DNA from 4 places in the Microbacterium sp. MMO-20 genome. Region 2 is predicted to be linked to each of the others. Evidence: predicted binding sites of a transcription regulator. Region 2 holds the regulator's gene; each other region holds the start of a gene.

Region 1 (2,200 bases), on a different contig from region 2:
CAGTCGAGCGGGGGCGACCACTCGCCGGCGCCCAGACGCGTCGTATCGCCGTGGCCGGCCGTCCGGCGGGCAGGGTCGAGCCAGACCGCCTCGATGCCCGCGAGGTCGACGTCCTGCGCACGGGCATGGCGCACGCGCACGGCGTCGCCGAACGGTGCGAGGTTGTACGCGGCGAGGGCGGCGGTGACCTCGTCTGCGTCGACGGCGAGCACGTCGAGCCCGATCCCCGCGAGCGCAAGCGCGTCGCCGCCGATCCCGCAGCCGAGGTCGGCGACGGCGCGGATGCCGGCGTCGCGGAAGCGACCCGCGTGGGATGCCGCGATCTCGAGCCGCGTCGCCTGCTCGAGCCCCGACCGCGTGAAGAGCATCCGATCGGCGAACGCGCCGAACTTCGCGCGCGCTCGCGTGCGCAGTCGCGCCTGACCGACCGCCGCCGCGACGAGCTCGGGTGCGCGACCGGCCGACCGCAGCCGTGACACGGCCGCGGCGACGTCGTCGGTCGAGTCGAGCGCTCCGAGCTCGTCGATCAGGCGCAGGCCCTCGGGGGTGAGGAGGGCGGTGAGCTCGGCGAGATCCATCCGCCCAGCCTAGGCGCGCGCGGCGAACCCCGTCTCGGTCGGGCGTGCGGGGGAGGAGGGGGCAGGAGGGAGGAGGAGAAGAAAAGTTGGGATGGCTGGCACTCGCGTTGCACGAGTGCCAGCCGCGCTCTAGACTTGCCATTAGCACTCCGACCCATCGGGTGCTAATCAGTCTTTTCAGTGACAACGGCAATACGCCACGCCAGAAAGAGGTAAACCGTGTCGGTTTCCATCAAGCCGCTCGAGGACCGCATCGTCATCAAGCAGGTCGAGGCCGAGCAGGTCACGTCCAGCGGTCTCGTCATCCCCGACACCGCCAAGGAGAAGCCCCAGGAGGGCGAGGTCGTGGCGGTGGGCCCCGGCCGCGTCGACGACAACGGCAACCGCGTGCCGCTCGACGTCGCCGTCGGCGATCGCGTCCTCTACTCGAAGTACGGCGGCACCGAGGTGAAGTTCGGCGCCGACGAGTACCTCGTGCTCTCCGCGCGCGACGTCCTCGCGGTCGTCGTCCGCTGATCTCAGCCTGACGAAGGGTCCGGATGCCTCGGCATCCGGACCCTTTGTCGTTCCCGCGGCGCTGGTTGGCAGTCGCGCGACGACCGCATCCTGTCAGGACCGTCATAGAGTGAGACTCATGACACCCGAGGAGACGAAGCGCCAGGAGTCCCTCGGCGGCGTGTACGCGTTCGCGGCGTACTTCCTCTGGGGCTTCATGCCCCTCTACTTCATCCTGCTGGCGCCCATCGGGCCGTGGGAGATCGTCGTCTGGCGGATCCTCTTCTCGCTCGTCTTCTGCGCGATCCTGCTGACCGTCACCCGCACATGGCCGAAGCTCATCGCGATCCTCCGCGACCGCCGGCTTGTCTTCTGGACGATCGTTGCCGGCCTGCTGATCTACGTGAACTGGCAGGTGTTCCTCCTCGGCATCCTCACCGGGCACGTCATCGAGGGGAGCCTGGGCTACTTCATCAACCCGATCGTGACGGTGCTGCTGGGTGTCCTCGTCCTCGGCGAGAAGCTCCGCACAGCGCAGTGGGTCGCGATCGCGTTCGCCGCCCTCGCCGTCGTCGTCATCATCGTGGCGTACGGCTCGTTCCCCTGGATCGCGCTGACGCTCGCGGCATCCTTCGGCACCTACGGTCTCGTCAAGAAGCAGATCGGGCCGAGCGTGGATGCCATCAGCGGCCTCACTCTCGAGTCGCTGTGGCTCACGCCGATCGCGATCGTGCAGCTCATCGTCGTGGCCTCGACGACCGGGCTCGTCTTCGGCACGCAGGGCGCGGGGCACACGGCACTCGTCACCCTCGCCGGTGTCGTCACCGCCGTGCCGCTGCTGCTGTTCGCCGCCGGCGCGCGACGGGCCCCGCTCACGGTGATCGGCCTGCTGCAGTTCGTCGCCCCGATCATGCAGTTCCTGACGGGCTGGTGGATCCTCGGCGAGCCCATGCCGCTCGAGCGCTGGATCGGCTTCGCGCTCGTCTGGGTGGCGCTCGTGCTCCTCAGTGTCGACTCGCTGCGCCACGCGCGACGAGCACGGACGGCGGGCGACGTCGGAGAACTCGTCTGATCGACCGTTATCGCACCGTGACCCTCATGTGACACACCGTTAACGCATTGCAACA
Region 2 (2,200 bases):
GCGGTGGGTACCGAACACGACATCCTTCAGGTCGAGAGTGACGCGGACGAGCGCGTCCTGGCCGCGTTCACGCCGCGAGCGTGGTCGGCCCGACCGGGCACCCCCACCGCCGCCGAAGAACGTCTCGAAGATGTCGCCGAACCCGCCGAAGCCGCCCGCTCCCCCGCCGAACGCCGACCCGTCGCCGCCCATGTCGTACCGCTGCCGCTGCTCGGGGTCGCTCAGCACGTCGTAGGCGTGCGTCACGAGCTTGAAGCGTTCGGATGCCTCTTCGCCCGGGTTCACGTCGGGGTGCAGCTCCCGCGCGAGTCGGCGGTAGGCCTTCTTGATCTCGTCGGGTGACGCGTCACGCGAAACGCCCAGAACTTCGTAGTGGTCGGCCACAATCGCCTTTCCTGAACCGCGCCCGGCGCGGCGTGTCTTCCGTCGGTGTCTGTGTCTACTCGGGACTCAACGGGACGTGTCGTCCTCATCGAGCAGACGGCTGAGGTAGTGCGCGACGGCGCGGACCGCCGCGAGGTTGGTGGGGTAATCCATCCGCATGGGGCCGAGCAGACCGACGCGCGCACGGCTGCCGGCGCCGTCGTAGTCGCTCGTGACCACCGACGCCTCGGCGAGGCCGAAGTCGGCGTTCTCGCGCCCGATGCTCGCCGCGAGCCCCTTGTCGTCGGCGACCATCTCGCCCATGAGGCGCAGCAGCGTCACCTGCTCCTCGATGGCTTCGAGGAGGGGATAGATGCTCCCGCGGAAGTCACCCTCGCGACGAGCGAGCGTCGCGCTGCCGGCCATGACGAGTTTGTCCTGCCGGAAGTCCTCGAGCTCCTCCGCCACGATCCGTGCGACGACCCGGACGGCGACATCGACGGTGCCGGATGCCGCAGAAGGCTTCGCACCGAGCTCCGCGATCGCCTGCGCCGCGTCGGCGACGGGCTTGCCGGTCACGAGGGTCGCGATGGCCTGCTTGACGGCGGCGGCATCCGTCTCGGTGAGCTCGTACGGCAGGAACGCAACCCGCTGCGAGACGCGCCCCGTGTCGGTCACGACGATGACGACGACGCGCGCACCGCCGAGGTGCACGAACTCGACGTGCGAGACGCTGGCCCGCGCGAAGGACGGGTACTGCACGATCGCGACCTGGCCCGTCAGCTGCGTGAGGGCGCGCACGGTGCGCATGAGGAGGTCGTCGAGGTCGGCAGGGTCCGCCAGGAACGTCGAGATCGCCGCACGCTGGGCGCTGGAGAGCGGTCGCAGCTCGGCCAGGTGGTCGACGAAGACGCGATAGCCCTTGTCGGTCGGGACACGCCCGGAGGAGGTGTGCGGCGCGACGATCAGCTCTTCGTCTTCGAGGAGGGCCATATCGTTGCGGATCGTCGCCGCGGAGACGCCGAACTGGTGGCGATCGACGATCGTCTTGCTGCCGACCGGCTCGTTCGTGTCGACGTAATCCTGAACGATGGCGCGGAGGACCTGCAGGCCGCGCTCCGAGACCATGACCCCTCCTCTTGACTGGCACTCCCGACTATCGAGTGCCAATCCTATCGCGGTCGTCCTACGATGAGCCGTATGCGCGCCGATGCCGACCCCCACCCCACCGTCACGACGACGACGGGCGCGGTGCGCGGAACGCGGCAGGGCGGTGTCGACCGCTACCTCGGCATCCCGTATGGACTCCCCCCGTTCGGCGAGCGCCGATTCGCGCTGCCGCAGGCGGTTCCGGAGTGGAGCGACGTGCGAGATGCCACGGAACACGGCCCGACCGCGCCGCAGGACCCGTACTTCGGCGCGCTCGGCGCGCTCCTCGGCTCGGTCGACATCCCCGGCGACGACATCCTGACGGCGAACGTGTGGGCACCGGCGGACGCAGCCGGAACGGGCGCCGCGCTGCCCGTCTTCGTCTGGTACCACGGCGGCGCGCTCGAGCGCGGCACACCGGCCCTCCCCGCCTACGACGGCACGACCTTCGCCCGCGACGGCGTCGTCTTCGTATCGATCGGTTACCGCGTCGGCGCCGAGGGGTTCTCGGTGCTGGAGGCCGCGCCGCGCAACCTCGGCCTGTCCGATGCAGCCGCGGGGCTCCGCTGGGTGCGATCCGAGATCGCACGGTTCGGCGGTGACCCCGAGCGCATCACGATCGCGGGCGAGTCGGCGGGGGGCGCCCTCGTCGCGGCGCTCCTGTCGCGGCCCGACACCGCGACGATTC
Region 3 (2,200 bases), on a different contig from region 2:
CGCCGTCGACGGCTCCTCCGCGATGCGCACAGGAACGGCCCGGTAGCATTCTCTGGTGCCCAAGACTCCGCCGCCGAAGGATCGCTTCGACGACCTCCCCGCCGACCGGGGGCGGATCGGTGCCCACCGTGCCGAGAACCCCCGTCTGCGCGGTGGGATGGTCCTGCTCTGGTCCGTCATCGCGACGGTCGTCCTCGTCGCTGTCGGGATCTTCGGCACGATGCTCGCCACCGGTCGTATCTCCCTGACTCCCGCGTCGACCCCCACGGCGTCGGTCGCACCGAGCACCGAGGCGCGTCTGGACACCTCCTACAAGGTGACGATCCTCAACGCGACGCCACAGCGCGGCCTCGCGAGCGCGATGAGCGACACCCTCGTCGCGGCAGGCTGGAGTGCCGACGACGTCAATGCGGGGGATGCCGGGTCGGAGGACTTCGCCACGACGACGGTGTTCTACACGACTCCGGCCGACGAAGCCGCGGCTCGCGGCCTCGCCGCCGCGATCGGGGGAGCCGACGTCGCGCTGAGCGACGCCTACGCGGGGATGTGGGGCACCGACGACCCGCAGCTCGTGCTGGTCATCGGGCTCGACCGCACCGATGGGGCTACCCCCGCGCCGGACTCGGAGGGCTGAGTCCCGGCGCGCGCTGCGGCGCCTGCGCGGGTCGTGTTTCGCGCGTGTGAACACTTCGGTGCAGCCGTGTCAACAGTGCCCGGATCCGGGCTTTCGCGGCATCCCGCGTGGTTAGCATGGCCGAGTCCCGCCGCACCATCAGGAGATTCGCATGAGCGCCAGCACCCACGGAACCGTCAAGTGGTTCAACGCCGAGAAGGGCTTCGGTTTCATCACCGTCGAGGGCGGCCAGGACGTCTTCGTGCACTACTCGAACATCGACATGTCCGGTTTCCGTGTGCTCGAAGAGGGTCAGGCCGTCGAGTTCGTCGTCGGCGCCGGCGCGAAGGGCCCCCAGGCGGAGTCGGTCCGCGTCGTCGCCTGAGCGTCTCCTTCCTCCCCGCCGCGTCCACGCTGCCCTGCCAGCGACATGTCCTGCGTAAACAGGGCCGCGGATCGGCTTGCACTCGTCATGCCCGAGTGCCAGAATGAGTTAGCACTCCGTCATGCTGAGTGCTAAAGACTCATCCTCACGTCCGGGAGGGACGACACACTTATGGCAAAGATCATCGCTTTCGACGAGGAGGCCCGCCGTGGCCTCGAGCGCGGCCTGAACATCCTGGCTGACGCCGTCAAGGTGACGCTCGGCCCGCGCGGCCGCAACGTCGTGCTCGAGAAGAAGTGGGGCGCCCCCACGATCACGAACGACGGTGTCTCCATCGCCAAGGAGATCGAGCTCGACGACCCGTACGAGAAGATCGGCGCGGAGCTCGTCAAGGAGGTCGCCAAGAAGACGGACGACGTCGCCGGTGACGGTACGACGACCGCTACGGTCCTCGCCCAGGCGCTCGTGCGCGAGGGTCTGCGCAACGTCGCGGCCGGCGCTGACCCCATCTCGCTCAAGAAGGGCATCGAGAAGGCCGTCAAGGCTCTCTCCGACGAGCTGCTCGCCTCCGCCAAGGAGGTCGAGACCAAGGACGAGATCGCGGCCACGGCATCCATCTCCGCCGCCGACCCCGAGATCGGCGAGCTCATCGCCGAGGCGATCGACAAGGTCGGCAAGGAGGGTGTCGTCACCGTCGAGGAGTCGAACACCTTCGGCACCGAGCTCGAGCTCACCGAGGGCATGCGCTTCGACAAGGGCTACATCAACCCCTACTTCGTCACGGACCCGGAGCGCCAGGAGGCTGTCTTCGAGGACCCGTACATCCTCATCGCGAACCAGAAGATCTCCAACATCAAGGACCTGCTGCCGATCGTCGACAAGGTGATCCAGGAGGGTAAGGAGCTCGTCATCATCGCGGAGGACGTCGAGGGCGAGGCCCTCGCGACCCTCGTGCTGAACAAGATCCGCGGCATCTTCAAGTCGGTCGCCGTCAAGGCCCCCGGCTTCGGAGACCGTCGCAAGGCTCAGCTCCAGGACATCGCGATCCTCACCGGCGGCCAGGTCATCACCGAAGAGGTCGGCCTCAAGCTCGAGAACGCCACGACGGACCTGCTCGGCAAGGCTCGCAAGGTCATCGTCACGAAGGACGAGACCACGATCGTCGAGGGCGCGGGCGAGTCGTCGCAGATCGAGGGTCGCGT
Region 4 (2,200 bases), on a different contig from region 2:
CCTCGACGGCGGTCGGACTCATGCGGATGCCGGGTTCGACGCCTTGCCCTCCAGCCACAGCGTGTCCGTCGCATCGCTGTGGGTCGTGCCCGAGCCGACGTGCTTCGCGTCGATCTTCGGTCCTTTCGTGATGACGTGCACGAGCGCCATGGCGTGCCCGCGCCCGAGGCCGTAATCTTCGGCGAGCCACGCGATGATCTCGCCCGCCTTCGTGTCGACGCCGTACCCGCGTGCCGTCGCCTCGTCGATGAACTGCCGCGGGGTGCGACCGGTCTTCTCCTCGATGTTGTCGAGGTACGCCTGGAATGACATGCCGCTCAGCCTAGAACCCCCGAGCGCTCCGCGGTGGGAGACGACGAGAACGGGATACCGAGGGTGTGAACCCGGCATCCCGTTCTCGCTGCGTCTTCTTACTGGTCGATCGGCTGCGGCTCCGACGTGGACTCACGCGCCTGCACCGTGGACGCGGCGTCGGAGACGACGTGCACCTTGCGCGGCTTGGCCTTCTCGCTCACGGGGATCGTGACCGTCAGCACACCGTTGTTGTAGGTCGCGGCGATGCCGTCGGTGTCGATGCCCTGGCCGAGATTGAGCTGGCGGAGGAAGCTCGCGGCCTCACGCTCCCGCGTGATCCACTTGACGCCCTCGCCCTCGCTGAGAGTGCGCTCGGCACGGATGGTGAGCAGCTGACCGTCGACGTCGACGTCGACGGAGCCGGGGTCGATGCCCGGCAGATCGGCGGTCAGCACGTAGTGGTCTCCGTCGCGGTACAGGTCCATCGGCATTCGGCGCGGTCCGCGTCGCGTGTCGAGGAGCCCCGCCGCGAGGCGGTCGAGGTCGCGGAACGGGTCATGAGTGGCCATTGTTCTCTCCCTTGTCCAAGATGATTGCGGATGATCTCAAAGTTGAGCCTAGCCGACTCAACCGATCTCAGATTAGCACTCTCCCCCTGAGAGTGCCAACGGCCTCAGCCGTATGCGCCGACGAACCCGCGACGCGCGCGTGAACCCTGCGCCCGTGGGCAGCGCTCAGCACTCGATGACGTTGACCGCGAGACCGCCCTCGCTCGTCTCCTTGTACTTCGTGGACATGTCGATGCCCGTCTGCCGCATCGTCTCGACGACCATGTCGAGCGACACGTAGTGCTCCCCATCGCCGCGGAGGGCGAGTCGGGCCGCCGTGACCGCGGTGGATGCCGCGATCGCGTTCCGCTCGATGCACGGGATCTGCACGAGACCGCCGACCGGGTCGCACGTGAGACCGAGGTGATGCTCCATCGCGATCTCGGCGGCGTTCTCGATCTGCCGGTTCGTCCCGCCCATGACGGCCGTGAGCCCTCCCGCGGCCATCGCGCACGCCGAACCGACCTCGGCCTGGCATCCGCCTTCGGCGCCGGAGATCGACGCGTTCGCCTTGAAGAGCGAGCCGAGCGCCGTCGCCGTGAGGAGGTAGCGCCGGATGCCGCGGCGGCGGTTCGCCTCCGCCAAGGCGGCTTCGTCCTCATGATCGGGCGTCTCGAGTGCGCCGAGCGCTCCGGCGCCGTCCGGCGGGTGCAGGCCGAGCAGCGCCGACCCGACGAGCTCGCCGTAGGGCGTCACCGCGGTCGACGAGCCGAGCCCTGAATCGGCGAGGAAGCGCCACCAGTACATCGCGACGGCCGGGACGATGCCTGCGGCACCGTTGGTCGGCGCGGTGACGACGCGGCCACCCGCGGCGTTCTCCTCATTGACGGCGAGGGCGAACGCGCCCAGCCATTCCCCGGGGAGCTCGCGCCCGGTTCCCGCCTCCGCCGCTTCCAGCTGTTCGCGGATCGCGCTCGCACGACGCTTCACACGCAGGATGCCGGGGAGCACGCCTCCGGTGTGGTCCGAGTGGAGCCCCGCGTCGACGCACGCCGTCATGGCGTCCCAGATGGCGTCGAGCCCCGCGGCGACGTCTTCTTCGGGACGCAGCGCCTCTTCGTTGCGGCGGGCGGCCTCGGCGATCGTGAGACCCCGCTCGTCGCACAGCGCGAGGAGGTCGGCGGCGGTGGAGAACTGCAGGGGGAACGGCGTGGAGGCCACCTCGATGTCGGCGCCTTCGCGGCGGATGAATCCGCCGCCGATCGAGTAGTAGGTGTCTTCGGCGAGGACGGCACCCGCGGCATCCCAGGCCTGCAGCGTCATCGCGTTCGGGTGACCGGGCAGGCGCGTGCGCGGCT

Evidence for each region. Region 2 encodes HrcA, which represses chaperone genes, less so after heat shock. Its sites were predicted from a motif close to TTNGCACTCGNNNNNNNCGAGTGCNAA; they were not measured.
Region 1: groES (co-chaperone GroES) is a predicted target of HrcA. The motif match lies at 674-700, and genes of this name have one in related genera.
Region 3: groL (chaperonin GroEL) is a predicted target of HrcA. The motif match lies at 1,107-1,133, and genes of this name have one in related genera.
Region 4: WFI52_RS00340 (Hsp20/alpha crystallin family protein) is a predicted target of HrcA. The motif match lies at 936-962, and genes of this name have one in related genera.

What each region holds. Positions count from the first base shown of each region.
Region 1 is NZ_JBBCUU010000002.1:18,620-20,819, forward strand. It holds gene WFI52_RS03765 (class I SAM-dependent methyltransferase) at 1-578, opposite strand, end outside; gene groES (co-chaperone GroES) at 798-1,094, shown strand; gene rarD (EamA family transporter RarD) at 1,213-2,145, shown strand.
Region 2 is NZ_JBBCUU010000008.1:27,076-29,275, forward strand. It holds gene dnaJ (molecular chaperone DnaJ) at 1-384, opposite strand, end outside; gene hrcA (heat-inducible transcriptional repressor HrcA) at 451-1,491, opposite strand; gene WFI52_RS10965 (carboxylesterase/lipase family protein) at 1,564-2,200, shown strand, end outside.
Region 3 is NZ_JBBCUU010000001.1:369,583-371,782, forward strand. It holds gene WFI52_RS01915 (DUF3263 domain-containing protein) at 1-46, shown strand, start outside; gene WFI52_RS01920 (LytR C-terminal domain-containing protein) at 56-634, shown strand; gene WFI52_RS01925 (cold-shock protein) at 786-998, shown strand; gene groL (chaperonin GroEL) at 1,170-2,200, shown strand, end outside.
Region 4 is NZ_JBBCUU010000001.1:56,328-58,527, reverse strand. It holds gene WFI52_RS00350 (ABC transporter ATP-binding protein) at 1-22, opposite strand, end outside; gene WFI52_RS00345 (DUF4287 domain-containing protein) at 19-312, opposite strand; gene WFI52_RS00340 (Hsp20/alpha crystallin family protein) at 411-863, opposite strand; gene WFI52_RS00335 (L-serine ammonia-lyase, iron-sulfur-dependent, subunit alpha) at 1,029-2,200, opposite strand, start outside.